One region of the Protofrankia sp. Cas3 genome, then DNA from elsewhere that is predicted to be linked to it. Evidence: riboswitches for the same ligand, from Rfam matches in the RefSeq annotation. Region 1 holds a riboswitch; each other region holds the start of a gene.
What was found. Region 1 has a riboswitch for cyclic di-AMP ahead of U9983_RS12435 (C40 family peptidase). Riboswitches for the same ligand answer to the same signal wherever they lie in the genome.

Region 1 (7,811 bases):
GGCGTTCCGGTGAACTTCCACATCGCATCGGGCGACCTGTCCCTGATCGAGAAGAACTTCCCGGGTAACGGGATCCACGCGAACTACGCCTCGGTCGGGGTTTCCTTCTTCATGGGCAACGCCCGTGCCATCGCGACCGTCATCTGTGCCGGGATCTGCCACCGCTTCCCGAGGCTGAATTTCGTCTCGGTCGAGAGCGGAATCGGCTGGCTCCCCTACGCCCTCGCCGCTTTGGACTGGCAGTGGAGGAACTGCGGCGTCCCGATCGAACACCCCGAATACGACCTGCTGCCCAGCGAGTACTTCCAGCGCCAGATCTTCGGCTGTTTCTGGTTCGAGCGGGAGACCGCCCGGCAGGCGATCGAACTTCTCGGAGCCGACAACTTCCTCTACGAGACCGACTTCCCGCACCCGACGAGCATGTCGCCCGGCCCGGCGAGCGCGGCGATCCGGCCGGACCTGTTCGTCGCGGAGGCGTTCGCGCAGCTGCCCGGCGACGCGCTGCGCAAGATTCTGCACGACAACGCCGCCCGCATCTACCATCTGGACTGATCCGGCCCGACCGGGCCCGCCGTCGGTGGGCGCGGAGTGCGGGTTGGTTCGGGCCGTCCGCGTGCACACATGATAGTCAACAATGTTGACGAGCCTTGTTCACGATTTGATCTTCAATGGCGCCTGTTCCTTGTGCACGAGTCGACCGGCCTGCTTTGCTGACGGAAAACTGACGATTCTCGGCCAGATCCGCGGCGGGTCTCCTTTGGGCGACGCCGGCCGGTATGAAGGAGGTTCACGTGTCCATTGATCTTGGCCATGACCCGGTGGTCAGTGAACTCGCCAGACACACTGCCGAGTTCGTGCGCAGCGTCGTCGTCCCCGAGGAGGAGGCGTTCGCAGGCGTGGCCGCGCGCGGCGGTGACGCGATGCGGGCGCGGCTGCAGCAGGCGGCGAAGGACGCGGGGCTCTTCGCCCCGCACGTGCCGGCGCAGTTCGGCGGGCACGGCCTGGACATGCGCGGACGCGCACCCGTCTTCGAGGCGGCGGGCTACTCGCTGTTCGGCCCGCTGGCACTGAACATCGCCGCCCCCGACGAGGGCAACATGCACATGCTGGAGGCCATCGCGACGGCCGAGCAGAAGGAGCGGTATCTGCGGCCGTTGGCAACGGGCGAGGTGCGGTCCTGCTTCGCGATGACCGAGCCCGCGCCCGGAGCGGGGTCGGATCCGACCGCTCTGACCACGCGCGCTGCAAAGGAGCCGGGCGGCTGGCGGATCGACGGCCGTAAGTGGTTCATCACCGGCGCGGACGGTGCCGCATATGCGATCTGCATGGCCCGCACATCGGGCGAACCGGGTCACCGCGGTGGAGCGACGATGTTCCTCGTCGACGCGGACAACCCCGGAATGAAGATCGTCCGTCATGTCGAGACCCTCGACGAGAGCCTGTACGGCGGTCATTGCGAGATGCTGTTCGACGGCTGCCTGGTGCCGCACGACGCGGTTCTCGGCGAGGTGGACAAGGGTTTCGACTATGCCCAGGTTCGCCTCGGGCCGGCGCGGACGACCCACTGCATGCGTTGGCTGGGGATCGCCGCCCGGGCCCAGGATATCGCCGTGGCCCGGGCGGCGGACCGGCGGCTGTTCGGTTCCCGGCTGGCGGAGCTGGGCATGGTCCAGGCGATGATCGCGGATAATGAGATTGATATCGCGGCGTCCCGCGGGCTGGTCCTGCAGGCATGCTGGGAACTCGACCAGGGTCGCTCCGGGGCTCAGTCGACCGCGGTGGCGAAGACGTTCACCGCCGAGGCCGTCTGGCGGGTCGTCGACCGTTCGCTGCAGATCTGTGGTTCCCTCGGTATCTCCGGGGATGTGCTGCTCTCGCGCTTCCTGCGCGAGGTCCGGCCGTTCCGTATCTATGACGGGCCGTCGGAGACCCACCGCTGGGCGATCGCCCGTCGTGTGGTCCGCCGTCACCTCGACAACCATGCGAGCGCGTCATGACGATCGTAGCGCCTGCCGGCTAGCGTCTGCCGGCCACCCGGCCACCCGGGTAGACGATTTTTCGCCACCCGGGTAGACGATTTTTCGAGGTTTGTGCGACGGAAGAGTCCTTGTCGATCGCACAAACCTCGAAAGATCGCGTAGGCGTCGGTTCACCGGCCTTTGATGTCGAGGAAATAGTCGAGAAGGCGCCAGGTCGTCCGGTCGACCGCACCGGTGACTGCCACCGCCGGGTCGGTCAACCGGCAGAATGCCTGGAAATCACGGAACGCTGTCTCCGTCAGCGGGCCGAAGGCGCCGTCCGGGGAGAGCAGGCGATTGTCGCCCTCCCTGCCCGTCGCGATGTTGAGCGCGTTCTGAGCGGTCGTGACCGGGTGGCGCAGATCCGGGAACACGCCTGACTCGCCCTGATCGAGAGACCCGCGCGCGACCGTCGGGAAGTAGGCGAACCGGTTCGGCGGGTTCTGGGGGGCGAGCGGGAAACGCGGGCCACCGCTGAACATCGACTGCCAGTTCACGCACCCGGCGATAAGTGTACCGCCGGCAAGCCAGGTTCTGCGTAGTACCTGATCGTTTCCGACGTTGCCCTCGACCGTGACGACATTATTGCCGGTGCGTTCGACGACCAGGCCGGTGTGGGTGTCATTGCCAGCGGCGGTTTCGTGGCCTGTCCAGTCAAAGATGATCTGGTCTCCGGGGTTGGCCTCGGTGGAGGCGATGGCCAGGCCGTGGGCTCGCGCCCAGGACCAGATCGTGGGCACGTACGCCGACTTCAGCGGCAGGTTGATCCCGACCTGCTCGAACATGCACCAGACGAAAATCGCGCACCATGCATTCCCGTCGTAGCCGAACTCCTGGCCGTACTTCGTATGGTTATGGCCATCCCCGGCGTAGCCGACCTCCGCCAACGCATGCTCGACCAACTGTTGCACAGCCGTCATCGCTGACTCCTTTTCGGCGACGCCGTGTTGGCGGCCGGGACCGATGGTAAGGATTCGACCGAAGACGATGCCAAAACCCCTGCCAGAACCCCTGCCAGATGAGACAAGACGCACCCCCGTCGATTGGCCTGTTTGCTCATCGCTATCACCGTGCGTGTCCTCGCGGCCAGTGCATGTCGGTATTCTGCCGCCGAGCTCGACGCACGGTCGGCGGTCTTGATCCGATTCTTCTGACCGGCCGGTCGGATGATTAATACGCATAGTAGTCGACATGCGTCGAGATTCGCAGAAAATGGCCCTTGCGGTCACAGCGTGTAGTTCGCTACCGTGGCCGGGCTCTCAGCAACACCGGGCCGAACGCCGAGTTCTGCCCTCGGTCCGGTGTTCCCTTCTAGTAATCACCAGGGCAGCAGCGGGGGAACCAGGACTTGGCGGACGTCGCCCTTGTGGCGCCGTCCTCGGGGTGAAGTCGGCCGCGGATCTCCGCGCTGACCGGGCTTCCCGGCCCGAACCCGACAGCTAACCTCGCAGGCGTACGGGAAGGATCATTGTTGCCTGCATATCAGGCGTGTGCAGATTCTGCTGACGGGGTTCCGTCCGGACACGGTCGCCACCGTGCACCGACCGCCAGGTCCAGCTTCCGCCGCCGGTCCGCACGTGCGGTGGTTGCCGCCGCGGCCACCGGGACCGTCGCTCTGACCGCTTTTGCGGCCCCCGCACTGGCGAACGACGCCGGGGCTGACAGTCCGGCCGGCTCGACCACTGCCACCACTGCCACCACTGCCACCACTGCCACCATTGGTGCCACCCCCACCGCGCAGACCTGGGCCGGTGATACCGCTGCCGGTGACGCCGCTGCCGGTGACGCCGCTGCCGCGCCCTCGGCGTCCGACCCGGCATCGGCCGCTGGTTCGGTGTCGGCCCAGACTGGCGGCCTCTCGGCACCGCCGGACAGTGCGTCGTCGCGGCAGGACGGTTCCGCGGCGTCCACTGCCAGTCTTGGTGAGAAGATCGTCTATTTGGCATCGAAGCAGGCGGGCAAGCCATACGTGTGGGGCGCCCAGGGTCCGAACTCCTTTGATTGTTCCGGGCTTGTCCAGTACATCTACAAACAGCTCGGCCGGAGCGTGCCGCGGGTGACCGACGCCCAGTACGCGGCGTCGCAGAAGATATCGCGGGATGCCAAGCAACCCGGTGATCTCATCTTCTTCGGGCAGCCCGGAAACATCCATCACGTGGCGATCTACGCCGGGGGCGACATGATGTGGGCCGCTCCCCACAGCGGAACCGTCGTCCGGCTTCAGAAGATTTATTCCACGAGTTATCTCGTTGGTCGCCTGGGGTGACCTGGCTCGGCTGGTAACAGACATGCGACCCGTCATGGCCGGGCTGCCGCGTGCCCCACCGTGGGCATTCCGCCAGTTTGGCTGTGACGGGTGCGTCCGCGCGGCGCCTATGAGCCGATCGACGATACTGAAGTGAGATATCTGATAATGACCAGGGGAAGGCACAGAAAGCAGTCCCAGTACAACCGCGGCGCGGTGGCTGCCACCGCCGGTGTCATCGGCGCGACGGCGGGAATGATGCTGACCGCGGGTCCGGCGAGCGCGAACCCCACCGCATCGCCCGGTGCCGGTACGGCGCCTGCGCCCGGCACGAGTTCTGTCGCTGCGACACCTGTTCCCGACGCTTCCATCGCCGGTGCCGGCAGGAAGGCGGGACTTGGCGGTTGCGACGGGAAGCCGCTGCAGACCTGGGTCGCGGTCGCGCTGGCCGAGTCCGGCGGCAACGCGAACGCGCACAACCCCAATGGCGAGGATTCCCGGGGACTGTGGCAGATCAACATGCGGGCGCATGCGGGCTGGGTCGGCGGGGCAGATCTGTTCGATCCAGCCATCAACGCCCAGGCCGCCAAGCGGGTGTGCGACATGCAGGGCATCGGAGCATGGAGTACGTACACCAACGGGTCCTACCGCGTGTACCTCGGGCGGGCTGCGGCAGCCGCCACCGAGGCAGCTGGTGATGGCGCGACAGGCACTTACCAGGCCGCTCCCACCGGCCCAGGTGGTCCTACTGGGCCGGTCAGTACACCGGCTACACCGGTCACTACGCCGGACCGGACCGCTGCGGCCGACGTGGCGCCGGCACGACGGGTCGCCGATCCAGTGCCCCGGGCGCGGGAAGTCCGCTACACCCACCGCGGGCGTCCCGGCGTGCGCCAGATTCAGCGAGCGCTGACCGGACGTGGCTACCCTGTCGTGGCGGACGGAAAGTTCGGGCCACATACCACAAATACGGTCAAGGCATACCAACGCCGGCACGGACTTGCGGCCGATGGCGTGGTCGGGGCGCGGACCCGCGCTGCGCTGTTCTCTTTCACCGCGTAGGTCCCATTACCGGATAGATCATCAGATTCTATCTGTATTGTCGCGGAGAGTAGCGGACTTCAGCGCATCCGTCGGGATGCATTTGAACGGCTTCGTGACCCACTGGCATGTCAGGAGCGCAAATAATAACAAGGCTTTTCCAGGTAAATGGTGCTGCGGTCGACATCGACCCCGTCTCCGCATTTTTGCATCATTCTGCGTTTGGCGGCAGGACCATCATGATTTCCGGTTGACTCCTGGTGTGGGTGGCATAGATTTATGCCTGTAAATGACAGCTCGATGTGGAGGGGATCGAATGGAGCAGCAGCAGGCGCAGCAGGTGGAGCAGTATCTGCGGCAGAACTGGCAGGAGATCCGGCACCAGATTCTCGACCAGTTCGTCCAGGTCAGCACCGCTGATCTCGAAGCCGCTTCCAGCGTCAACGATCTCGTGCGGCGGATCGCGGACAGGTCGCATTACACCGAGCCCTACGTCGAGGCCCGCCTGCGGGAACTCGTCGGCGTCGCAGCGGGGGTCGGCCAGTCGGCGCAGGCCGAGGGCGGGGCCGAGCAGGCGACCGCCGAGGACCAGCGGAGCACCGAGGCCGTGGGCGAGGAGCAGGCCGAGCCCCTCGGCGGATCACGGCAGGCATTCGGCGGATCGGAGCAGCCTGCGGATCCTGGGTGAGATCTGATTCCGGCTGGGATCGGCACGCGGCAGGACCGGGTCCGCGGTTATGCGGCACAGGCCGCGTCCGGAACATTTCGGGCGTGGCCGCCGCGGCCTGTGCCATCATGGTGCCCACACCGCGTTCCCACCGTGCCCCCAATCGTGCGGTCACGTGGACGACATGTCAGTCCTCGGGGCTATGCTGCTTTTCTGATCACTATAGTGCCCTGTAAGGTCACGAATAGCAGCAGACATTCGGGGGGCTTCGGTTGCTACGAGGCAGCCATCATCACCGCGTGACAGACGCGGCGGGCGTTGCTGTGCTGCCCCCACGTCGATTACGGGCCCCGCTACCTGCGACAGGGACGATTGCCATCGTCCTGGGGCTGGCCACGGGGCTCGTCCTGGGGTCGGCCATTGCGGGGCCGACCGTTGGGGGTCTGCCGCCGGCATCCGCGCTCACCCCGGCGGCCACGCCGACACCGGGCGGTGACAGCGCCTTTGTGATCCGTGTCGTGGAGCTGCCGGCGACGGTCGACCGAGCCGTGCTGGGAAACCTCAACCGCTTGCTCAAGGACATACCGGCAACCGGTGGTGCCGTTGTCGTACGGGTGACCGGCCCGTCCGCCCTGCCCGATGACCGTCGTGACCTGACCGACCTGGATTCGATCTTCAATCGCCGGGCGATGCTCGCGGTCGAGGTCGCATTACCGGCCCAGCCGACGCCGGGTGGCTCACCAGATCTCGGGACGGCCGGTTCGTTGCTGCTGGCGATTGCCGACCACCGCTTTGCCGACCCGGACGAATCCCGTGCCGCGCTGTCGCGCAACAGTCGGTCAGCGGCGCCCTGCGCGAAGGAATGTCAGAAGCAGGTGGAGGGTACCGCGACGGAACACGACGCGGGCATGTACGCGACCAACGACGACGTGTTCCTCCTGGCTGCCAGGCCTGGGCAGGGGTCCCGGGTGCAGACACTGGGAAATCTGGCCAACCCGGCTCCCCCGACTGAGGACCAACCGATACTGCCGACGTGGGCGTATGTGATGATTGCGGTTGTGATTCTCGCGTTCGGTGCCGTTGTTCTGCGTGGACGCCGCCTGCCGTTTCCGGTCGGGCTGCGTCGGCGGCGACGCAATGGCGATGCCGGGGATCAATCCGCAGGAGCCACAAGATCCGCAGGAGTCGCAAGCGGTCCAATCGGCGTGACCGGTGGGCGGGCCGAACCACGGCCGGTTTCCCGGGTCGCGGCGCCGAATGTGGCGCTCGGCCCGGTCGGCACGGTGCATTCCGCGTTCGACCCGCAGGGTTACGTCGCGGTCGACGGCGGACTTTACCGGGCAACGTGGATGGGAGGTCCCGGATCGCCCCGACCCCGCGTCGGCAACCAGGTGTTGTTGAGGATGGATGAGGTGGACGGACTGCAGGCGTGGCCGCCACAGGATCACTCCGGCGTCCGGCGATAGAACCACCTGGGGCCGCCGGGTGTGCGAGAAGGAACTGGAAACGGGGACGAATCAGACAATGGCTCCGCGCAGCAGCCCCGACCGGGCGACGGACCGCCGCCAGCCGCGGGACGTCATCGGCAGCATCCCTATTCCCCGGCCAAGCCATCGCGTGCTCGTGGTCCTCTGCATGGACACCTCCTATTCAATGCGCGGCGAGGCGATCGGCAGGCTCAACGACGCGCTCGCCAGTTGGGCGCGCAGCATGCACGGGGGCGAGAAGATGGCGGCGACCACCGAGTTCGCGCTCATCACGTTCGGTGCCGGGGGAGTGCGCAAGTGGCGCGGTGACGAGAGTTTCGATCCGCGTAGCGACCGGACACCGTTTGTACCCG
Region 2 (5,938 bases), on a different contig from region 1:
CGGCGCTCGCCGGGGACTTCACCTCCTTCGGGGTGGCCGCGCTGGCCGGTCTCGGCTTCGGGATGTCACGTTCGCTGGTCACCTTCATGGAGACCAGGACGTGGTGGCCGCATGTCAGTGGGCAGCCCCTGCCCGGGGTGCGGGAGGCGCTGCCATTCGTGGTCATCGTCGGGATCATGTTCGTGCGTGGCCGGAGCCTGCCGGTACGCGGTTCGGCGGCCCTCGCCCGACTGCCCTTCTCGCCCACTCCACGCGGTGCGGTGCCCCTGGCAACCGTCGCCGCCGCTGTCACCGCCATCGCCCTGTGCACGCTGAGTTTCGGCTGGCGGGGGGCCATCATCAACAGTCTCATCGGTGTCCTGCTGTCACTGTCGCTGGTGCTGCTGGTCGGCTTCGTCGGCCAGATCTCGTTGGGCCAGATGGCGATCGCCGGAGTCGCCGGTTTCGCGGTCAGCAAACTCGCCGACGGGGCGGGCATCCCGTTCCCGATCGCCCCACTGCTGGCCGCGCTGGTCGCCGCGGTCTTCGGAGCCGCCGCCGCGGTACCGGCGCTGCGCGTACGCGGCGTGAACCTGGCAGTGGTGACGCTGGCGGCCGCCGTCGCCATCGAGGAGCTGGTGTTCAAGAACGACTGGGTGGAGGGCAAGGGCGGCGCAGGCGCACCGGTAAGCTCGCCGGCCCTGTTCGGCCTGCGCTTCGGCCCTAACGATCCGTTCTTTCTCGGTGACGGGAAGCTGCCCAGCGCCGGATTCGGGCTGGCACTGCTGGTCATCGTGGTGCTGTTCGGCCTCGCCGTGTCCAACCTCCGGCGCGGTACGTCGGGCCTGCGCATGCTCGCCGTCCGCGGCAACGAGCGGGCGGCCGCCGCCGCCGGGGTGAACGTGGCGGCGACGAAAATCCTGGCCTTCGGGCTGTCGTCCTTCATTGCGGGAGTCGCCGGAGCGATGATCGGCTACCAGTACGGTTCGCTGACCGCGCCCACCTTCGACGTCTTCACCTCGCTCACCGTTCTGGCCTTCGCCTACCTCGGTGGTATCACCAGCGTGAGCGGTGCTGTGATCGGCGGGTTACTGGCCACCGGTGGGGTCGCCTTCTATACGACGCAGACCGTCTTCGGGGTCGGCAGCGAATTCTCGCTGCTGATCGGCGGCATCGGTCTGGTGCTGACCGCCGTCGGGAACCCGGAGGGAATCGCCGGAGCCCTGCGTGACACCGCCCGGACAGCCGACGGCCTGCTGCGCCGGCATCGGCCCGCGGCTGGGCCCCGGACGCGAGCTCGGACGCGACCGGCTGGCGATGCGGTCGTGGGAGGTGCCAAGTGACCCGATCGACCAGCGGGATCAGCCGTTCGGCGTCGACGCTCAGCGGTCCCGGCCGCACGGCTCCGGCGAACGCGGCGGCCTCCGCCGGGGCGCTGACAGTCGATGGGCTGACCGTACGGTACGGGGGTCTCACCGCCGTGGACGGTGTGAGCCTGACCGTCGAACCCGGCAGGCTGGTCGGTCTGATCGGCCCGAACGGAGCCGGCAAGACCACCCTCCTGGATGCCCTGACCGGCTTCACACCGATCAGCGGCGGCACCATGCGGTTCGGTGGGACCCGCCTGGACCGGATGGCGGCGCACCGGCGCGCGCGGTCCGGTCTCGGCCGCACCTGGCAGTCGGTGGAACTGTTCGACGAGCTGACGGTCGCGGAGAACCTGCGGGTCGCGGCCGAGCCCGCCCGCTGGTGGTCGTTTCTCGCCGACGCGGTACGGCCGGTCCGCCGCCAAGCGGACGCCGTCGCCGAGGCGCTGGCCGCGCTCGACCTCGGGTCGGTCGCTGACCGGCTGCCCACGGAGCTTTCGCACGGGCAGCGCAAGCTCGTCGGAGTCGCGCGGGCGCTGGCCACCCGGCCGTTTCTGGTCTGCCTGGACGAGCCGGCCGCCGGACTCGACACCGGCGAGAGCGCCCGGCTCGGCACGCAACTGCGCCGGCTGGCTGACGCCGGCCTGGGCATGTTGCTGGTCGACCACGACATGGGCCTCGTGCTCGGCACCTGCGACCTGGTCTACGTACTGGAGTTCGGAAAGATCATCGCTCGGGGCACGCCGGAAGAGATCCGCTCGGATGAGCGAGTGATCACAGCGTATCTCGGCACCCGATCCAGCCCGGAGGCCGGTACCGACCGGGACGCCGGGCAGCCGGCCGACTCGATCGAGCTGACCGATATAGCTGACATGACCAATATGACCGAAAACGAAGGGACGCCGTGACCGACGCCCTGCTCGACATCCGCCGTCTCGACGCCGGGTACCTCGGCATCCCGGTGGTGCACGGGCTCGACCTACGGGTCAACGCCGGTGAGATCGTCGCTCTGCTGGGTCCGAACGGCGCCGGCAAGACGACCACCTTGCTGACCATATCCGGTCTGCTACCGGTCATCGGCGGGACGATCGGGTTCCAGGGCCGTTCGATCGCCGGTGCCCGCCCGGACGTCCTCGCTCGACGCGGCCTCGCGCACGTCCCCGAGGACCGGGCACTGTTCATGGACCTGACCGTTCGGGAGAACCTGCGGCTCGCCGGTGGCCGTCGGGCCGCGCACACCGAGCGTGCTCTCGCCTACTTCCCGGCCCTGACGGACCTGCTGCGCCGCCCGGCCGGGCTGCTGTCCGGCGGGGAGCAGCAGATGCTCGCGCTCGGCCGGGCGCTGGCGACCGAACCGGCACTGCTCATGATCGACGAAATGAGCCTCGGCCTGGCGCCGGTCATCGTCGAGCGCCTGCTCCCCGTGCTGCGCCGGATCGTCGACGACACCGGCTGCGGGATTCTTCTCGTCGAGCAGCACGTGCCGATGGCACTCGAGATAGCGGACCGGGGCTACGTGCTCTCCCGGGGCCGGCTGCGGGTCGAGGGCACGGCCGACGAACTCGGCCAGCGCTATGATCTCGTCACGTCCAGCTATCTGGGCGAGGCTCCCGGCCCGGCCGGTGACCAGCCCGGCGCTGACAACGCCGGCACAGATCCGGCGCTCGTGGATACCCGATGCGCATCCGCCGGCCTTGAGTAGGCGGCCCCGCCGTCGGCGCCACCCGGTCGACCCGATTGTCCACAAAGCGCACCAAGCTCTGCGTCAAAATGTGGTTCCCATGTCACGGAAACGTTCCATCAATGCTGGCTGGTTAAAATGAACGCGCGCGCACGCGTATTAATGGTGATCGGTACCGAAATCAATGGTCGATGTTCGACTGTGCGCTTCTTCACCACCCCTTGCCGGCCGACCAGCGGTAGCCGATAGGGTTCCGCCGTGCCTTCGCAACGAGGGCGCGCATCGGACGAAACACGCCGAGTCCTGCCCCGTCCGATGATCGTCAAACCAACGGCAGGAGCGGGGGAACCACTTTCCGGGCGCCAGCGGGCGTCCTTGGGGTGAAGCCGCATGATGCGGCCGGGCATTTCCCAGCCCGAACCCGACAGCTCACCTCGTAGGCGTGGGGAAAGGGCATTTATATGTCCCGTTCGCGCGCCCGCCATCGCGGCAGCAGAGCAACCAGCAGATACACCCGCGCGCTCATCACCATTCCGGCACTCGCCGCCGCCGTCGGCGGTGTCGGCATTGGAATCTCGGGGCCCGCCAGCGCGGCACCGTCGGACGACCAGACGTTGTCGGCAATTGCTCAGTGCGAGTCCGGCGGCAACCCGACAATCGTCAATTCGATAGGCGCCGGCGGACTGTTCCAGTTCCTTCCCAGCACGTGGCAGTCAGTCGGCGGGACCGGTCTGCCGCAGAACGCCTCCGTTGCCGAGCAGTGGAACCGCGCCCGGATGCTGTACGCCCAGCAGGGCACGACGCCGTGGGTTTCATCGCAGTCGTGCTGGTCTGGAAAGGTCGACAGCGTCGCCAACACGGCTCCGACCGCCACACAGTCGCCGTCGGCGGGCTCGGTCGGGAGCGGCAGTGGGAGCGGGAGCGGAAACCCAGCCGACGACGCTCCCTCTGCCGCTAGCCACCACCGGCATTCATACTGGTCGCCCTGGTACCAGAGCACCCAGCCGACTGACGGCTAGACAACAGACGGAAAGGAAACCACCGGCACTCCGGTCGGGCGTCATCCGGCGCCCGACCGCTCGCCGGATTCCGCCACGAGCCGGTACGACTAGATCGCGCTACAAGACGCCGCCGGCATCCGCCGGATCGTCGCCGCGTGCGGGGGTTACGGGCCAGCCAGGCACGGACGGGTGCGTAACGTCCCTGCGGGTCACCGCCAGGAAGCTGACGAAACCGACGATCACAATCGCCAGAACCAGGCTGACCGGCCCGGTGCCCAGTTCAAGGCCACCGCGACCATGGGACACCCCCATCCAGTCGGCGAAGGAGGCACCGAGCGGTCGGGTCACGATGTAGGCAGACCAGAAGGCGAAAATCCCGTTCAGACCAGCCAGCCGGTAGGCCAGGGCCGGGACGGCCATCAGGACGGCAAACATCACACCCGAGGAGAAATAGCCCAGGTGCGCGGTTGTCGCGGTCATGTCTCCCAGGGCGGTACCGAGCGCGAACGTCGCCATGACCGTGGCCCAGTAGAACGCCTCACGACGACGGGTGTGGATACTGTGAATGGACAGGGTCTTCTCGCTCATATACCAGACCGTGAAGATGGCGGCCAGCGCGATCATGAAGAAGGCGGTTGACACGAGATACGGAATGCCAAATCCGACATGCAGGACATCGGCGGCCATCGTGCCGAACACACTGACCATGACAACGGCCGTCCAGTAGATCCAGACAACATATCGACGGACGTAGAACTGCAGCGCCAGCGCGGCCGCCAAGCACACGCCGGCGAGACCGACGGCAATCATCGGGCTGAGTTGGTGGGCCAGGTAATCCGACGTCGTCTCCCCCATGCCGGTGGTCAGCACCTTGGTGATCCAGAAGTACGCCGTCACTTCCGGGACCTTGCTCATTGCGCGTCGAGCACGGTCCCGAAGCACGTTCTGTTGGAGTTGACCTGTCGCCATGGTGGCAACGATGGCACAGCTATCCCCGCGCATCCCCAACCGGGTCGACGACCCCCGCGACGCCGCGTCCCCTATTGCCGGTCGCTCTTAGTCACCGTGTCCGGCTGACGGATGGTAACAAATCCGGCTGAGGTGGCGCAGACGGCTGCTCGGGTGGGGTGAGGATCGCCAGCTCGACCGCTGCGGCCACGGCGACGACGAACCCGATCGCAGCAAGCGGGAGGCAGCCCGGACGGACCTGGTCCCCCAACAGCGCAAACCCCATCGCGGCCGGGATGAGGGTTTCCGCCGCGCCCTGGCTGGCGGTGACAAGCGTCACCGAGCCGCGTTGCAACGCGGCTCCGAACGCACTCAACCCGAGCAGACCGTAGGCCAGTAGTGCCCAGGAAAGGGGGTCGGTGAGGATAGCGCCGAGGGTGTGATCGGCGTCCAACGCCCGTGCACACAGCGCGGTCCCGCCGAACGCCAGCCCCGACAGCGCTCCGAGCACCACAGCGGCGCGCTCTCCCCGCAGGGATCGGCCCGCCGCCGCGCTGGCGGCAACCAGGACGGGAACGAATAGCGCGATCACTATGGTCGCGATGGTGCCCACCGGACGCGGCGGCGCGGGCTGCGCGGTGAGAGCAAGAAGAATCAGGCCGACACCGAGCGCCGCCAGCGCGCGCAGTTGCGCCGGTCCCGGACGGCTGCGCAGGAACACCGCAGCCAGTACCGCGGTGACGCCGGCACTGCCGGCGAGAGTCGCCTGGACCGCGAACAGCGGCAGCGATCGCACCGCCACCAGTGATAGCAGCCAACCGACAAGGTCGAGTGCCAGCCCGATCAGGTAGGGCAGCTGTCGCGCGAGCCGTGGCAGCAGACGCGGATCGAGCGCGCCGGCGGTGACAAGCCGGCGCGCGCCCACCGACTGCAGCACCGAACCGGCCCCATAGCACACAGCA
Region 3 (7,811 bases), on a different contig from region 1:
ACATCGACATGTCCCGGATCTACATCTGGGGCGGGGGAGAAGGCGGTCGCATGGCCCTTACGGTCGCCTGCAGCTCGCTTGACTCCGCGCAGAAGCCACTGTTTGCGGTGGTCGGGGCGGTGAACACGGTCGGACCGGCGCCCGCGTGCCCTTCGCAGGTTCATGTCAAGCTTCTGCCCCAGAAATGGGACGAAGCCACGACCGCTGCTTTGTGGACGTTTTCGAAAGATATCAGGGGCTAGAGCGACCGAAGGTCGCGCGCTGATGGCTCGTTTCGCGCGGCTGGTGGTTCCAGGATCTCCAGAGATCCTGGAACCACCAGCTCTGTCTCTGGGCACGCTTCGTGTCATCACCGGATTGACTTCCCGCCGGCCGGCTCAGCCGGGGGGGTGGCGCGGCCGGCCGGCGGGAGTTCTGGACTCCCGCCGGCCGAGCGCACTGTGGGGGGGGTTCAGTGCGCAAGGCCAGCGGAAGCCCGCGTTCCGCCGGGCATTACGAGCCGGGGGGGTTGGCTCGCTCCGACCAGCGGAAGTCCTTGGAGACATCCAGTTGTGGTTTGGGGCCGCCAGATCAGCGCCGATTTCGACAGCACCGACCTGGCGGCGAGGTTCACGCGTAACCGGAGGGGGAGGACACGCGGAACCCGATTGTGTTTTGAAGGAGCGTTAACCGTTTCACATGACCGGGATGGAAGCTGCTGTCGCCGGTACCGACGTACGAGCCGACCTACCAGGCTCCTTGGCCCCCGAGAGGGCGTTGGGACTGTGATTGCACGCTAGCTGACGCGGCCAACCGAGTACGACGTGGTCCAGATAGCCTCGAGTTTGACAACGTCACCTGATTTTGGGGCTACCCACATCTTGCCATCACCGGCGTAGATGCCCATGTGGTAAATGTTACCAGGTGCACCGAAGAAAATCAGGTCGCCGGGCTGTTTGTTGTACTGCGATACTCGGGTCGTTGCCTCGTATTGAGCTTCCGCCGTACGAGGAAGGCTGCGCCCCAGCTGTTTGAAGACATACTGAACCAGGCCGGAGCAGTCGAATGCGTAAGGTCCCTCTGCACCGTACACGTAGGGCTTACCGGCCTGTTGTGCCGCCAGATAAATAGCCCGTAGACCGAGGGAGCCTGCGGATATCGTTGCATCGATCGTACTCGGTGATATCGTGCTGGCCCCGCTGGAGCCGGATGCCTGAAGAACGCTACGAGCCACCGATAGAGGCGCCTGTGCCGGGACTGCCGGGGCTGGACCAGGCATCACAGTCATCGTACCGATGTTCGAGGAGTGCGCCGACTGCAGGGCGTCGGTGCCGTCGAAGATAGCCGTGATCTGTGTCGTGGTGAGAATCTTGGCTGTGTAGCTGGCGAAGCCCTGTTCGTTGGTGTACAGGTGCTTGAATGTCGCCCAGCCGTCAGGCAGCTTCACCTGAACCTTGATGAGCTGGTTCGGCAGCGGCGCGTGGGTCGTTCCGTCCTCGAGGGCGAAGCCCATGTCGATGGGCTGGTCGGCCTGCACGGAGACGTCCGGATTGGTGACCTTCAGCGCGACAGCCGACTTCGGGTGCAGGTCGGCCTGATCGATCACCTGGCTTGTGATGGAGCCGGGGCCGACCGAGGTGGCCGGGTTGATGACCGACGTGCGCAGGCCTGCGAGGGAGGCCTGGCTTCCGAACTGCGATCCTAGCGTGATCCGCGAGCTGACCGAGGTTTCGTCCATACCGGTGTCGGTCGGGGCGCAGCCGGCGAGCGCGACACCGGACACGGCAACCGTGCCGGTTGTCATCGCGGCTACCGCGGCCCGGGCTCGGACGCGACTTGTTCCCGACGGTGGAGCCGGCGCGCGGTGCCTGCCACGGGCTGAGCGCCCGGTCATGTCGGCAGGCGGTCGCAGAGACGACGTCGTTGCCGATCTCGTTGGCGACTTTGTCGGCAACGACGAATATGACCATGTTGCCGGATCAAGCTGCACATCGGGCGCAGACAAGGCTGTGATCCTTCCCGTTCGCCTGCGAGGTGAGCTGTCGGGTTCGGGCTGGGCTGCCCGGTGGGCCGTGCGACCGTCGCACAGCTCGCTTAACCCCTAGGACTGCACCGCGGCTCGGTGTCGTCCGGTGGAGGATGGGTCCCCCGCTCCTGCCCTGGTGACGACTCGGAGGGGACACCGGGACCGTGGGCAGGATTCGGCGTTCGGCCCGGTGTTGTCGTGACGTCGGGGTGAGACTAGTTCAAAAGGATGGTGCCAGTAAACACTAGTCCCTCACAACTACGGCGAGTGCTCACAGAAGTGACCATATCGGCTCCTCCCATCCTCCATGCCGACCAGCTCGCCGCCATGCCCTGACCTGTTGGTCCGGGCGGCAGGCCGCCTGGCTGAGGCGCCCGATGCCGTGACCCACAGGATGCGGAAGATGACATTACGCCATAGCGACGGCAGTCTGGCGGCGGGGGGCACTCGAGCGCCGATAGTTATCTTTCGTTGCCATGTAGTAGTGAAAATTGTCGCCTTGGTAGAGTCATCCGATCACGGATAGTGTCGATCGCTATGAGATGTCTCGCTCCTACATCCCGTGGGGGCGCATCCCGCGTGAGCCATACGGCCCGGGGCTGTGACGGCCCGGGGCTGTGGCGGCCCGGGGTCAGTGGCGGCGGGCGCGGGTCGCGCGGCGGGAGAGCAGGCCGGCGGTCTCCAGGACGTGCAGTTCGACCGCGAGTTGGTGAACCTCGGCAGGCAGGGAGCGGTAATGGCCGGACAGGGCTTCGACGGCGGCCTGCGCGCGGTCCGCGAGATCGTCCAGGGCCCGCTGATGAGTGCGCATCTGCGCCCGCTCATCCTGAATCGCGCGGACCGTGTCCTCCTGCCATCGCCGGGTACGCATCAGGTGCTCGCTGGCGTCCGCGGCCTGGCGCTCAGCATCCTCCAGCCGCCCGAGGAGCTGATCAAGTTGGTCCAACCTTGTTACCAGCTCCGCGATAAGATCATTGCGAACCGGGTACGTCGGTTTGGTCATCGGACCGCGTCGTGCACGTCGTGGGCCATGTCACGGATGTCGTCCCGTGTGCTGAGACACGTCAGGTCGTGGGCGCGGCGGGGGATGTGACCGTTGTCATGCAGGTCCGTTGCAAGGGTCAGCACGGGGTGTGATCGCAGTCCTAGCCGTCTGCCGTTGGCCGGCCGCTGGGACGGCGGTTGACGGTGGGTTCCCGCGCGAAGGGCCGACACAGCCGATTACGGTAGCCGACGCCGTGGTCTTCGTGAATCCCGTCGTCGGGTGATATATCGGAACTGCATAGTCGGAAATAGCTATCAAAGCGAGACGGTAGTCCTGATGGGTCGCCGTCCTCAGGAGGGGTAGGACCGAACGGGAGGACGGCAGGGCGCTCCGGTGGTATCCACCCAGCGGCCGGGCGTGACCCGCAGCACCCCTGGTGATAGTCCGAACGGGTGATACCCACGCCCTGCGATGGCCGCACGGCGGGGCCTGGTAGGTCCGTAATCCACCTGGATTTGCCCGGTTCGGGGCACCGATCTACTCTCGCCTCTCCGGGGCAGCCGGTACCCCGACTCAGGTTGCCCGGGGCCTGTGGCCGGGCGAGCGGTATCATGATCGTACGACCTTCGGCCAGCGGCTTTCCTCTTCACCGTACCGGGTTCACGGGTGAGGCGGTCGGTTGCAGTGACCTGATCCCGGTGATTCAACGGGCGTAATAGACTACACCATCGGCTTGATGCGTGGTCGTTGTTGTATGGTTCTTGTCGCCTGGGTTTTTTATTTGTGATTACAGCCAGCCGTTGCGCTTGAAGGACCGATACAGCGCGAAGCAGATCGTCGCCATCAGACAGAGAACGGCTGGGTATCCCCAGGCCTGCCGCAGCTCCGGCATATGATCGAAATTCATTCCGTAGATGCCGGCGACCGCCGTCGGAACCGCGGCGATGGCGACCCAGGCGCTGATACGGCGCATGTCCTCGTTCTGCGCGATGGTCACCTGCGTCAGGGTTGCCTGGATGATCGACGACAGCAGTTCATCGAATCGCGCTATTCGCTCGGTGACCAGTTCGAGGTGGTCGGCTACATCACGGAAGTACTCCTGAATCCGCGGTGGGATCCTGCCGACGCCCGGCTCGGTGAGCGCCCGCACCGGAGCGGCAAGTGGCGTGACGGCGTGTTTGAGCTCAAGCACCTCGCGTTTGAGCTGGTAGACCTTGCTGGCGTCGGGGCGGGTCGAGCGGCGGAAGACCGAGCCCTCGATGGTGTCGATGTCGACTTCGATCTTTTCGGTGACGACCAGGTAATCATCGACAATCTGGTCGCAGATGGCGTGGAGGACGGCCGACGGTCCTAGGCGTAGCATTTCTGGTTGTTTCTCCAACCGGCTGCGCAGCGCTTGGAGCCCGCCATGTTCACCATGCCGGACCGTGACGATGAAGTCCCGTCCGAGAAATACCATCACCTCGCCGGTGTGGACGATTTCCGATGTCGCGGTCAGCTCCTCGTGTTCCACGTAACAGGCGGTCTTGAGGACAACGAAAAGCGTCTCCCCGTATCGTTCCAGCTTCGGCCGTTGGTGGGCGGTGACGGCGTCCTCGACGGCGAGGGGATGCAGGCTGTAGACATCGGCGATATTGGACAGATCCGCCGCACTCGGTTCGTAAAGGCCGAGCCAGGCGAAACCACCGCGGTGGTGGTCCCGGGCGACGCGCAGGGCATCGGTGTGGTGGATAGGTTGCGGGTCGCGAGCGCCGTCCCGGTAGACGTGGCAGGCGACCACCCGGCCGGTTGGTGTCGAAGGGTCCTCAGGGCGGGTGCGGCGCCGTTTGGGGACCATTCGGACCAGGGATACTGGTCTGGCCAGGGCGCCCGCCAGCCATCCCGCCGGGGTCGACGGATGGCTGGCTGCATGCGGTGCGGACGGGTACCGCCTGTCCTGCCGATCGCCGGTGTCGTCATCGACATGCTCGTCGCTCACTTCCGGTTCCTTCCGTTGATGGTCCTGCCGGTCGCCAGGTCTGTCGGTCTGGCCTCTTCTGGTGCCGGGTGTTTCGAGCGGGCTTAGAGCGCCCGGCAAGAGGGGCGTGCCGTGCCGTGCCGTGGCAGCGCCAGTGGCGTGCCAGTGGCGTGGCGGCACCGGGGCACGCACCTCGCCGCAGCGCTACCCTTCCATCGCTGCGCGATGCACGGGTACCCCGGCTCGTCGGTCGACACCCACCACCAGGGTGGCCCCTCCTCGCACCTCGCGATCCCACCCGCCCCAGCCCCACTCCTTGACCCACGCCCCTACTGCCAGGCGTTCTTAACGATGTGAATCTGATGCTCCTGCCACAACACCAGATTCACATCGTTCCCGAAGAGCGCCCGGTAACAGGGGCGCGGCCTCGCGGGGCCGGGGCACGCACCTTGCGTTGGTGTCGTCGGGTGAATAGCGGAGCTGAAACGTTGAGCGTACAGTTTGACTGATGACCGTCGACGGTCGACCGTAGCGTGCCGAATTCGCTGCTGTCGGCTCGGTCGTCGCACCGTGGAAGTACGCAGGCGTGGGGGTGGCGATGACGTCCACAACGGGGCCGGGATCCACAACGGGGCCGGGATCCGCGACGGGGCCGGGAGATGGACGACCAGTCAGGGATCCCGGGGTCGGCGAACGGAATGATCCGAGCGAGACGTCCCTCCTTGAGATGATCAGCGCCTCCCATGACGATGCGACGCAGCTTGTCAAGCTGACCTTCACCGAAGCGGCGACCTCCGGGGACCCCAGACGCGCATTGCGGGCTGCCGATACCGCGGTTGCGGCGATCAGTGCACATATGTACTCGGTGCAGACCTCGATTTACCCGGTGGCGCGCCGCCGCCTCCCGGACAGCCGGCCGCGTATCGCGGAGCTGTGTGCCCAGGGGCGGGAAACCTCGTCGGTGCTACGTGGCATCTCCCAGCACATCCAGGGCGACGTGCACCGGCCGGGCGAGTCGATGGGAACGCTGCGCGAGCGCTTGGCCGAGCTCGAGGAGCAGCACATCGCCGCTGAGGACATTCTGGTCGCCGACCTCGAGAAGACACTTTCCCCGGACGAGCGTCGCCGGCTCATCATGTCGTTCCGACGGGCGATGCGGCGGGCGCCCACCCGCCCCCACCCGTACATTCCCCGCTCCGCTGTGGTTGGAGGCCTCGTCCTGCGGCTTGCCGGGAGCTGGGATCATGTCCTCGACACCATGGATGCCCGGGTTGCCGCGGGTGGACGGATCCGGGCACCAGCGCCGGCGGGACTGTGGGGCTGGTACCTGCTCGGACGTCCGACTCCGGCTCCGGCTCCGACTCCGACTCCGGACACTGCCAGCATCGCCAGCACTGATGTCTCCTCTGGTGCCTCTGGTGCCGCCAGCACCGACGCTGGTGGCATCGCCGGTCGGCGGCAGGTCCCTCGTGGCGCCCAGGCGGCCGGGGTCGGAGGGCACGGGCCGCGAGGGCGACGGCGACCGCGTCGGTAGCCACCGAGATGATGGCGAGGTCCTAGGATTACGCGTATGGGACGTGCCCGTGTGCAGCGTGTGACCCTTGCGGATCTTCTGGATGAGGTCGGTCCGGCACAGGCCACCTTGTGCGACGGTTGGACGGCGCATGATCTTGTCGCTCATCTGGTGACTCGGGACCGGGTGCCGTACGCGCTGCCTGGCTTGGCGATAAACTGGTTGCACGGTGTGACGGTGGCGGCGGAGCGGTCCACGATGCGCGGCGACACCTATCCGAACCTGGTGGAAATTTTCCGTGGCGGCCCGCCGTGGTGGCATCCAGGCCGTGTCGGACCGGTTGACGATGCCACGAACCTGGTCGAGTTCTTCGTCCATCATGAGGACGTTCGGCGGGCCAGACCCGGATGGGAGCGACCCCTGCTTGACGCGGGGACGCAGCTGGCGTTGTGGAGATCGTTTCAACTGTTCGGTCGGGCCGCCTACCGGCGGTCCGCCGTCGGAGTGATCGCCGAGCGTGCTGACGGCCCGGGGCGGGTTGTGCTGCGGCGTGGTGCCGGTAACGTGACCCTCGTCGGTGACCCGGCCGAACTCCTCCTGTTCGCCTTCGGTCGCCGTGACCACGCCGTTGTCGACATTCACGGCGACAACGGCGTGGTCACGGCGTTCGCCGAAGACCGGGTCAGCCTGTGAGTGGGTAGCCGCTCATCGTAGCGGCGGCAACGTCGTCACCACAGCGATGCGTAGGCCTGGGCGCTGCTGGGCTCTTCAACTGGGCCGGTCAGGGAGGAATGGACGTTGCCCGGATCCGAATTGCTGAAATATGCCTCGTACGACACGACATCGGCGTTGGCGACGAACGTGTCGTGCATTTTCCGGATGTAGAGGGGGTTGTCTCCGCCGGACTGCCCAGCCCTTCCGGCACCGGTGTCGTGGGTGCCGACGAGCCCCCATTCCGGCACGGAGAACTTCTTGCCGTGCGCGCGGGCAAACTTGATCACAGAGCAGAGTCCTTCGGCTTCGTCGCACTGGGTGTTCCAGGAGTTCTCGTCTGTACTTGCCGGCCACATGTCAAAGGTGTCGATGCCGATGACATCGACGTATGCGTCACCCGGGTAGAAATCGAAGGCGCCGTCGGTGTGCGAGTTCAGCGTCCAGTCGATCCGGGCCTGGGCATCTGTCTGCCGGATGGCACCGACCACCTGCTGGAAGCAGCCGACCCATGACCCCGGTTTGTTCGACGCAGACCAGGGGAACCAGTCGCCGTTGAATTCCCAGGCAAGCCGGACGATGCTGTTCGCGCGGCCCTGACCGATCAGCCACCGGCCGAACTCCTGCCAGTGCGAGTTGT
Region 4 (7,811 bases), on a different contig from region 1:
GCTGTTCGGCTTTGCCGGAGCCGACCCGTCCCTGCCGCTCCTGGGATTCATATTCCTGGTGGCGCTGGGAATCGACTACAACATCTTCCTGATGATCAGGGTTCGGGAAGAAGCCGAGAGACTCGGCCCCCGTGCAGGCGCGCGCCGCGGGCTGGCCGTCACCGGCGGCGTCATCACCTCGGCGGGAGTCGTGCTGGCGGCCACCTTCTCGGTGCTGTTCATCCTTCCACTGGTGCAGCTCGCGGAGGTGGGCTTTCTGGTCGCGTTCGGAGTGCTGGTCGACACCTTCGTGGTGCGCTCGATCCTCGTGCCCGCGCTGGCGCTCGACATCGGCCCGAAAATCTGGTGGCCGAGCCGCCTGGCAAGGCTGCCTGCGGGGCCGCCGGGACCGGCAGCCGGCACCGATCCCCCCGGTAGCGTAGGTAGCGTCGGCAACGAGGTTCTTGTGGGGCCGCCGGCGGTGCGAAGAAAACCATGATCGCACCGCCTGTCATCCGCCGGCCAGCTCTAAAACAGGCTAAAACGGGTTCTTACCCGAAGGTCGGAAACTCCGGCCCGAAAACCTGCCGCCACAGGTTGACGGCATCCTCGTGCCGACCCGCCTGCTCCGCCTCAACAGCATCATCAGCGTGGACGCGCGCGAACCGCACCGACTCCGCGAGCGCGTCGCAGTCGTCCCCCTGCAGGTAGGTCGACAGGTCGCCGCCGACCTCCGCCGGGTCGTAGGCGGTGAACCCCTTGTTCTCGACGTGCCGGAAGACCTCCGCCAGCGCCTGCCGGGTGTTCAGCCCGCGGTTGATCAGAACCTTGCCCGCGAGCGCCTCCAGGTGGAACGAACGCAGATGGCTGCCGCAGACCCGATTCCACGCCTTGAGCAGCCGAACCGCCGAGGCGACCCGTGGGCCGGCATCCGCCATCCAGCTCGCGTGCCGCTCCGGCCGGGTCGGCAGCCAGCCGCCGACGCAGTCGGGCATGACGTAACCTGCCCGTGGATGGTCGAAGGCAGGCACGAGATGGACGTCCGGCGCCGAGTTGTAGACGATGCGCATGGCCTGGCCACGCGTGCCGATCGTCTGGATGCGCTCGCCACCGATCGCGTTGCGAACGCAGAGCAGCAGGTCACGTGAGTCCCAGCGGAAGCGCTTCCAGGCGCTGTTCGCTGCGCTGAACACCACGAAGATGTCAACCTCGTCCAGCGGGCGGATCATCGTGTCGCGCCCTGCGGAACCGATGGTAGCCACACCGACCAGCGGCAGCGCGCAGCGCGGTGGAAAGATCGCCCGTAGGGCCTGCTCGGCGTCGTCCCGACGGGCGTCGATGACCGCGCGGTCGTCGACGTTGAGGCGGATCAGGTCGTCGAGCTTGGCGAAGGCGCGCGCGGTCGTGCCCACCAGCAGAGGACCGGTCATCGCACCTGTGATGGGACCGGTCTGCGGGTTAAGCGGACCGACCCCTGGATCATCCGGGAACAGCGGGTTGTGTGCTCCTGGCCCGGTCTCGTCCGAACGGCGCCAGTGCGGCGGAATGATCAAATGATCATATGTGACCTCAGACCCACGCGGCCGCATCAGGCCTGGCACGTCCGGACTGTCCACGGGTGCGACTTCACGCCGGGTTTCCACGCTCACTCTGAGAACCTCCCAGGCACCTTCGCGCCAACCGTACGGTCCCCCATCCATGACACGCGCCGATGGCCAACCGACACGGACGCGTGAACTGGGCGGCTGGCTCACACCGTCCCATTCGCGACATCGCATCTATGGTGCCGCATCCTGCAGCGGGGCAAACATCGGGGCCAGTCTGGTTACCTAAAGTCACAGATCCGGTGGAATTACGGAAGTGGTGAGGCGGCGGATGTGACGTTACGGAGGGGGCGGCCGGAACCAGACCCGCCAGCCACCGGACAGCACGATGTCCGCGGGCACGAATGCGGTCGCCACGGCCAGGCGCTCACCCGTTCGGTCACCGACACGCACCCGGGCCTCGACGACCACCTGGCCGCGGAACTCCAGCCAGCCGGCCAGCGCCCGCAGGGCCTCGGTCGCGTACCCCCGGCGCCGGTAGGGACGCCCGATGGACACCGACACCAGTGCCCGCCGGTCGACGGCGTCCACCGCCAGCAGACCGACGGCCACCGAGTCCTCACCACGCACCGTCCAGGTCATCACGCCACGCCCTCCGCCGGCCCGGCGACGCAGATCACGCCGCAACGCATCGGTCGAATCATCGGCGACGTCGACAGCGATCCCCTGCGCCTGGTGCAGGCACGCGCCCGCCAGCACCGGTCCCAGCTCCTCGGCCACGAAGCCGGCGTTCCACACCGTCAGGGGAAGCGCAAGCAACCTCGATGTCGTCAGGGTCGGCCCTTCACCCACGGCGGGCGGGCTCCACGACGCCGAGCAGTCCCCGCTCCCGCAGCAGCACCTCGGTGCGTGCCATCCCCTCGTCGAGGCCGACGCGGGGCGCCCAGCCGGCCAGGTTTCTGATCTTGGCGATCGAGTAGGTGCCCGTTCGGGCCAGCTCAGCCAGCGCGAGCGGTCCAAGATCAACATAGGCTCGGGGGTGTAGACGCGAGCTCACCCGTCCGGACAACCACCTGCGCCCGACCAGCAGCCGGTCCGCCGAGTCGAGCGCACGAACAAACGCCGCCGGCACCGAGCCCGGCAAGGCCACGCCGGCCATCCGCGCGTATCGGCCGAAGAAGTCGGATGCCGAAACACCCGCCCCACCCGTGACATGCAGGATCTCACCAACCGCCGCCGGGCAGTCCATGACCGCGGCGACCGCCGACACCAGATCGTCGACGTGGACGGGGCTCAGGATCCCGCGGCCGGAGTCCACCAGGACGAAGCGGCCGGCCCGCAACAGCAGCAGCGGCCACAGGGTCCATCGACCGGCCCGTGGTCCGTACGCGTCGCCGACCCGTAGCACCGTCACCGCCAGACCGCGGGATGCTGCGGCCACGGCTGCGTGCTCGGCCGCAGCCAGCGCGTCAGCCCGCGCCAGACCGGTCATGGTGACGGGCACGGCCTCGTCAGCGTCGGCAGGGAAGGAAGGGCCCAGCACACTCACACAGGACATGTGAACAACGCGACCGACGCCGGCGCGGTGGCATGCGTCCAACACGCCAGTGGTGCCGGCTACCGTGATCCTACGCATTTCACTGTCCGCAACCGGTATCGGCCGGCTCGGCACGCCGGCTCGGACCGCGGCCAGCTCGCCACCGCCACCTGTGCCGACGGCCGCCGCGTGCACGACAAGATCCGCCCCGGTGAGCAGTTTCTCCCAGTCACCGGGATGGGTGACGTCGGCCACGACGATGCCAGGACCACGGCGGACGTCTATCGGCACAACATCGTAGCCGCGTCGGCGGAACTCGTGCACGACCGCGTCCCCGATGAATCCCCCGGCGCCGGTCACCACCGCGCGAGCCACGTCGTCCCCTCTCACCCCTGGGACCTACCCGGCAGATCCCCGATCCCGGTAATCGGCCTTCCCGGAAGATCGCTTCCCGATCCACCGGACTCCCCGCCAAGACGACACCCGGATACCTCAAGGTCTATCAGACAGGCCTAACGTACCGTCACGCCGAGCACGCAGACAGGTCGTTCCGGTCGCACGATATCGACCCTACGTGATCGGAGCCCAAGAGTAACGGGTTTCAGGCACCGGCGGCCGCGACGACTCGGCCGCGGCCACCAGCCCGGTGCAGCGCCGGCATCCGCACCCCAACCACCGGCATCTTACTCTAAGTAGCTCTCTAATCGCTCTTACGGCGTCCCGAAATCCTGCGTCCAGTACGTCCCGTAACTGCCCCCGGTGCCGTAACCGACGCCGATCTGCTTCAACGAGCAGTTGAGGATGTTCTCCCGGTGCCCGGAACTGTTCATCCAGCCCACCATGACCTCGGTCGGAGTGCGCTGCCCAGCGGCGATGTTCTCCGCGGCGATCGAGAACTGGTACCCGGCAGCAGCCATGCGTTGAAAGGGCGTGCGCCCGTCCTGGCTCGTGTGGCTGAAGTAGTTATGCGTCGCCATGTCGTCGCTGTGCGCCTGCGCCGCGGTGGTCAGCCTGGAGTCGACGGTCAGCGCAGCGCAGCCGGCCTTGGCCCGTTCGGCGTTCGTGAGCGCTACCACCTGGGAAGCCGGGTCTGCCGATGTCGGCTCGGTGGCGGTACCCGGCGTAGCCGCTGTAGGAGGAGCGACCGGAGCGGCTGTGGCCGCCGGGCCGCCCGCCGTGGCGTCCGCGACCGGTGTGGACCACGGCGGCGAGCTCGGTGGGAGCGACGCCGCCCACGGCCACCCGCCAGGTTTGACAGCGGTGCGCATGTGAACGGTCTCACCAACCGTGCCACGATCGACGGTCTGTGGCGGTACAGACCCCTGCGCGGGATCAACCGGTGACGTCGAGGACACCAGGGCCGGGGACGACGCCCCAGGACTGGTCGCGGCCGCGGGCCCTCCCCCGTGGACGAGCTGGGCCAGGAGCAACCCGACGGTGGCGAGAACGAAAACGAAGACTGCCAGGACGGCGCCGGACCATCCCTGCCGGGAACGGCGGTGCTTGCGATGTCGAACCATGGAACCTTCCGTGTGGTCGGTCCCCCCCGCGCTATGCCCCCTCCATCCGGGACAAGGGTAGCGAGTACTAGGCACGGTGAGCCATCCCGTATCGCTTTTAACCGAATAATCATGAGCAGATCAGGCCAGTGTGGCGCCACCTCGGATCCACCCGACGACATGCCGTGTCGGACGGGCGACCAACGGCCCTGGCCGGCTGCCCCGGGTGACGCCCAGGAGCGCCCGGCAACAGGGGGCAAACGTCCGCACCCGTCGGACAAACCGGGCCACATGCGGGGCCAGAGTGCCAAAGTGCTGGTAGGACACATCAGGACGGGCAAGTATCCGGACGTGACGCCGTTCGAGACGGGGCCCGTCCAAGGGCAGCGCGCTAACATGACCCATTACGGCGCCAGCGGTCGCGACCAGCGGGATCCCGGGCGTGGGGGCACCAGACGACACGCCCGCATCCGGGTCGGCCGCGAGCATGCCGGCGGCGACCAGGATCGTGTCATCAGGCAGCCAGAAAACGACGAGGATGCCGCTGTCGACGAAGACGAGCGTGAAGATGACGGCATAGAGCACCGCTCCGGACAGGCCATCCACACTCGCACGATTCGAGCCTGTCTGCCCCCGAAGGCTCGATCATCGTACCCTTCGCGCGACTCCAGTCCGCTGTTCATATCCAAATCGGCCAATTATCGACCTAACGGACACGCAACTCCTACTGCCCACAGGAGCCACAACCATGCCCATCGCCACCCCGGACGTCTACGCACAGATGCTTGACCGGGCCAAGACCGAGGCATTCGCCTACCCGGCGATCAACGTTACGTCATCGGAGACCCTGAATGCAGCCCTGAAGGGCTTCGCCGATGCCGGCAGCGACGGCATCGTGCAGGTCTCCACCGGCGGTGCCGAGTTCCTCTCCGGCACCCGGGTGAAGAACATGGTCCTCGGCGCGCAAGCACTCGCCGAGTTCGCCCACCATGTCGCCAAAGCGTATCCGGTCAATATCGCCCTGCACACCGACCACTGCCCCGCGGACAAACTCGACACCTATCTGCGCCCCCTGCTTGCGATCTCCAAGGACCGGGTTCTCCGCGAAGGGCGGGATCCGCTGTTTCACTCACATATGTGGGACGGATCGGCAGTCGAGCTGGAGGAGAATCTCAAAATTGCCGACGGCCTCCTGATCGAATGCCACCAGGCCAAGATCATCCTGGAGGTGGAGATCGGTGTCGTCGGCGGCGAGGAGGACGGCGTCGTCGGTGCGATCGACGAGAAACTTTACACCACGCCGACGGACATGTGGCGCACCGCCGAGGTTCTCGGCACCGGCGAACGGGGCCGCTACATGCTCGCCGCAACCTTCGGAAATGTGCACGGTGTATACAAGCCGGGCAATGTGAAACTCCGTCCGAGCATCCTTCGGGACGGGCAGCAGTATGTCGCGCAGCAGCTCGGTCTGCCAGTCGACGCCAGACCGTTCGACCTGGTGTTTCACGGCGGTAGCGGTTCCGACCTGGCCGAAATCCGCGAGACGCTGGACTACGGCGTTGTCAAGATGAATGTGGACACCGATACCCAGTACGCATACACCCGGCCGATCGCCGACCATGTCTTCAAGAACTACGCCGGCGTACTGAAAGTGGACGGCGAAGTAGGTGTGAAAAAGCAGTACGACCCACGCAGCTACGGCAAGGCAGCCGAGTCCGGTATGGCCGCCCGTGTCGCGCAGGCCTGCGCAGACCTGCGCTCGGCGGGGCGTTCGCTGACCAGCTGACCCATCCGGCCAAAGGAGGCGCGACATCGCGTTTCGCGCCTCCTTCGGCCGCCGGCAAGCAAGCTGAGCGCACGCATGCGCGCGTTAGCAGTCGATCTCGAGGAACGGCAAGAGTGGACAGCGCGATGTGCGCATAGTCACGAACCGCATTCACGGCTTGTTCAGCCACCAGCAATTCTGGTTATGGTCTGCGCCGTGCCCGTCGATACGATGGGGACACGTCGGGCGGCACGCCGAATCCTGCCCTCGCTCGACGAAAACCAAACTTGCGGCAGGAACGGGGGACCCACTTTCGGACGTCGATATCGGGCGCCCTCGGGGTGAAGCCGTGAAAGCGGCCGGGCAGTCCCAGCCCGAATCCGACAGCTCACCTCGCAGGCGTGGGGAAGGGCATTACCAATATGTCCAGTACACGTTCTCGTGGTCGACATCGTGGAGTTCGCCGGGCTCGGGCCCGGGTCCGGGTCCGTACCAGGGCCATGGTGGTGACCCCGGCCCTGGTCGCCGCGATCAGTGGCGGTATCGCGATGTCCCAACCGGCCAGCGCCGCCACGACCTGGGAGGGGCTTCGCCAATGCGAGTCCGGCGGTAACTACGGGGCGAACACCGTCAACGGCTACTACGGCGCGTACCAGTTCTCGCTGGGCACCTGGCAGAGCCTGGGCTACACCGGCCTGCCCAGCGCTGCCTCGCCCGGCACCCAGGATGAGGCCGCGATCAAGCTCGCCGCCCGCTCCGGCTTCGGCCAGTGGCCTGCATGCGGCAAGGGCATGGGCGCCGACCAACTCGGGGGCGGCACCAACCCGGCCGGCACCGCAAGTCCCGGCGCATCGGGCGCCGACAGCGGCAGGGATGCACCGGACACCAGCGCATCGGACTCGAGCTCATCCGACACCGACTCGTCGCAGGCACCCTCGTACGGCAGGAGCGGTTCCTCTCGCTGGCAATGGCGCACGGTGAGCACGGACATCTCGTCGAACTCCGCTGATGCGACGCCCCTTACCGCCGACCTCGTCGATCAGGTGCGGTCGGACGTTCGGTCGTGGCAGCACCAGATGAACAGTCTTGGCTACAAGATCCAAATTGACGGTCGGTATGGACCTGAGTCGGCCGGCGCGGCCAGCCGCCTGCAGGCCGACAAGGGCCTGGCGGTCGACGGAATCTGTGGGCCGGAGACCTGGGGGGTCACCTTCACCTGAACAGCCGGCAGCTGACGGCCGCGAACTGATATAGACCCCGCGAGGACGAGTCGGGCCGGTCCCACCTGCGTGACAACAAACACAACAGAAAAGCACTACGGCGACCGGCCCGATCACTCGGTGTTACGAGAAGCCAGCACAAACGACCCCCCATCGGGGTCACCCCAATCGCCGGGTAGAGTGTTGTCTTTGGGCCATGTAGCCCATTCGGGTGGTGAAAACCAGGTCCGTGTAGTTCATCCGACACCCCCGATTTGCTTCGAAAGG

Region 2: another riboswitch for cyclic di-AMP. It lies ahead of U9983_RS25780 (transglycosylase family protein); the one in region 1 lies ahead of U9983_RS12435 (C40 family peptidase).
Region 3: another riboswitch for cyclic di-AMP. It lies ahead of U9983_RS22210 (C40 family peptidase); the one in region 1 lies ahead of U9983_RS12435 (C40 family peptidase).
Region 4: another riboswitch for cyclic di-AMP. It lies ahead of U9983_RS12875 (transglycosylase family protein); the one in region 1 lies ahead of U9983_RS12435 (C40 family peptidase).

Annotation. Positions count from the first base shown of each region.
Region 1 is NZ_CAUVXP010000054.1:19,379-27,189, forward strand. It holds gene U9983_RS12420 (amidohydrolase family protein) at 1-552, shown strand, start outside; gene U9983_RS12425 (acyl-CoA dehydrogenase family protein) at 792-1,997, shown strand; gene U9983_RS12430 (CHAP domain-containing protein) at 2,150-2,938, opposite strand; cyclic di-AMP (ydaO/yuaA leader) riboswitch at 3,328-3,486, shown strand; gene U9983_RS12435 (C40 family peptidase) at 3,601-4,284, shown strand; gene U9983_RS12440 (peptidoglycan-binding protein) at 4,432-5,325, shown strand; gene U9983_RS12445 (hypothetical protein) at 5,621-5,992, shown strand; gene U9983_RS12450 (hypothetical protein) at 6,271-7,437, shown strand; gene U9983_RS12455 (hypothetical protein) at 7,496-7,811, shown strand, end outside.
Region 2 is NZ_CAUVXP010000228.1:427-6,364, forward strand. It holds partial or broken gene U9983_RS25765 (ABC transporter permease) at 1-1,322, shown strand, start outside; gene U9983_RS25770 (ABC transporter ATP-binding protein) at 1,319-2,254, shown strand; gene U9983_RS25775 (ABC transporter ATP-binding protein) at 2,251-3,048, shown strand; cyclic di-AMP (ydaO/yuaA leader) riboswitch at 3,312-3,484, shown strand; gene U9983_RS25780 (transglycosylase family protein) at 3,489-4,046, shown strand; gene U9983_RS25785 (hypothetical protein) at 4,146-4,997, opposite strand; gene U9983_RS25790 (hypothetical protein) at 5,089-5,913, opposite strand.
Region 3 is NZ_CAUVXP010000153.1:3,797-11,607, reverse strand. It holds gene U9983_RS22215 (plasmid partitioning protein) at 1-242, shown strand, start outside; gene U9983_RS22210 (C40 family peptidase) at 776-1,783, opposite strand; cyclic di-AMP (ydaO/yuaA leader) riboswitch at 1,990-2,160, opposite strand; gene U9983_RS22205 (hypothetical protein) at 2,637-3,008, opposite strand; gene U9983_RS22200 (magnesium and cobalt transport protein CorA) at 3,778-4,968, opposite strand; gene U9983_RS22195 (hemerythrin domain-containing protein) at 5,675-6,481, shown strand; gene U9983_RS22190 (TIGR03085 family metal-binding protein) at 6,533-7,153, shown strand; gene U9983_RS22185 (glycoside hydrolase family 26 protein) at 7,189-7,811, opposite strand, start outside.
Region 4 is NZ_CAUVXP010000057.1:8,652-16,462, reverse strand. It holds gene U9983_RS12910 (MMPL family transporter) at 1-478, shown strand, start outside; gene U9983_RS12905 (nucleotidyltransferase) at 531-1,628, opposite strand; gene U9983_RS12900 (GNAT family N-acetyltransferase) at 1,863-2,375, opposite strand; gene U9983_RS12895 (NAD(P)-dependent oxidoreductase) at 2,368-3,450, opposite strand; gene U9983_RS12890 (CAP domain-containing protein) at 3,771-4,580, opposite strand; gene U9983_RS12885 (hypothetical protein) at 4,701-5,165, opposite strand; gene fbaA (class II fructose-bisphosphate aldolase) at 5,308-6,345, shown strand; cyclic di-AMP (ydaO/yuaA leader) riboswitch at 6,569-6,741, shown strand; gene U9983_RS12875 (transglycosylase family protein) at 6,747-7,544, shown strand.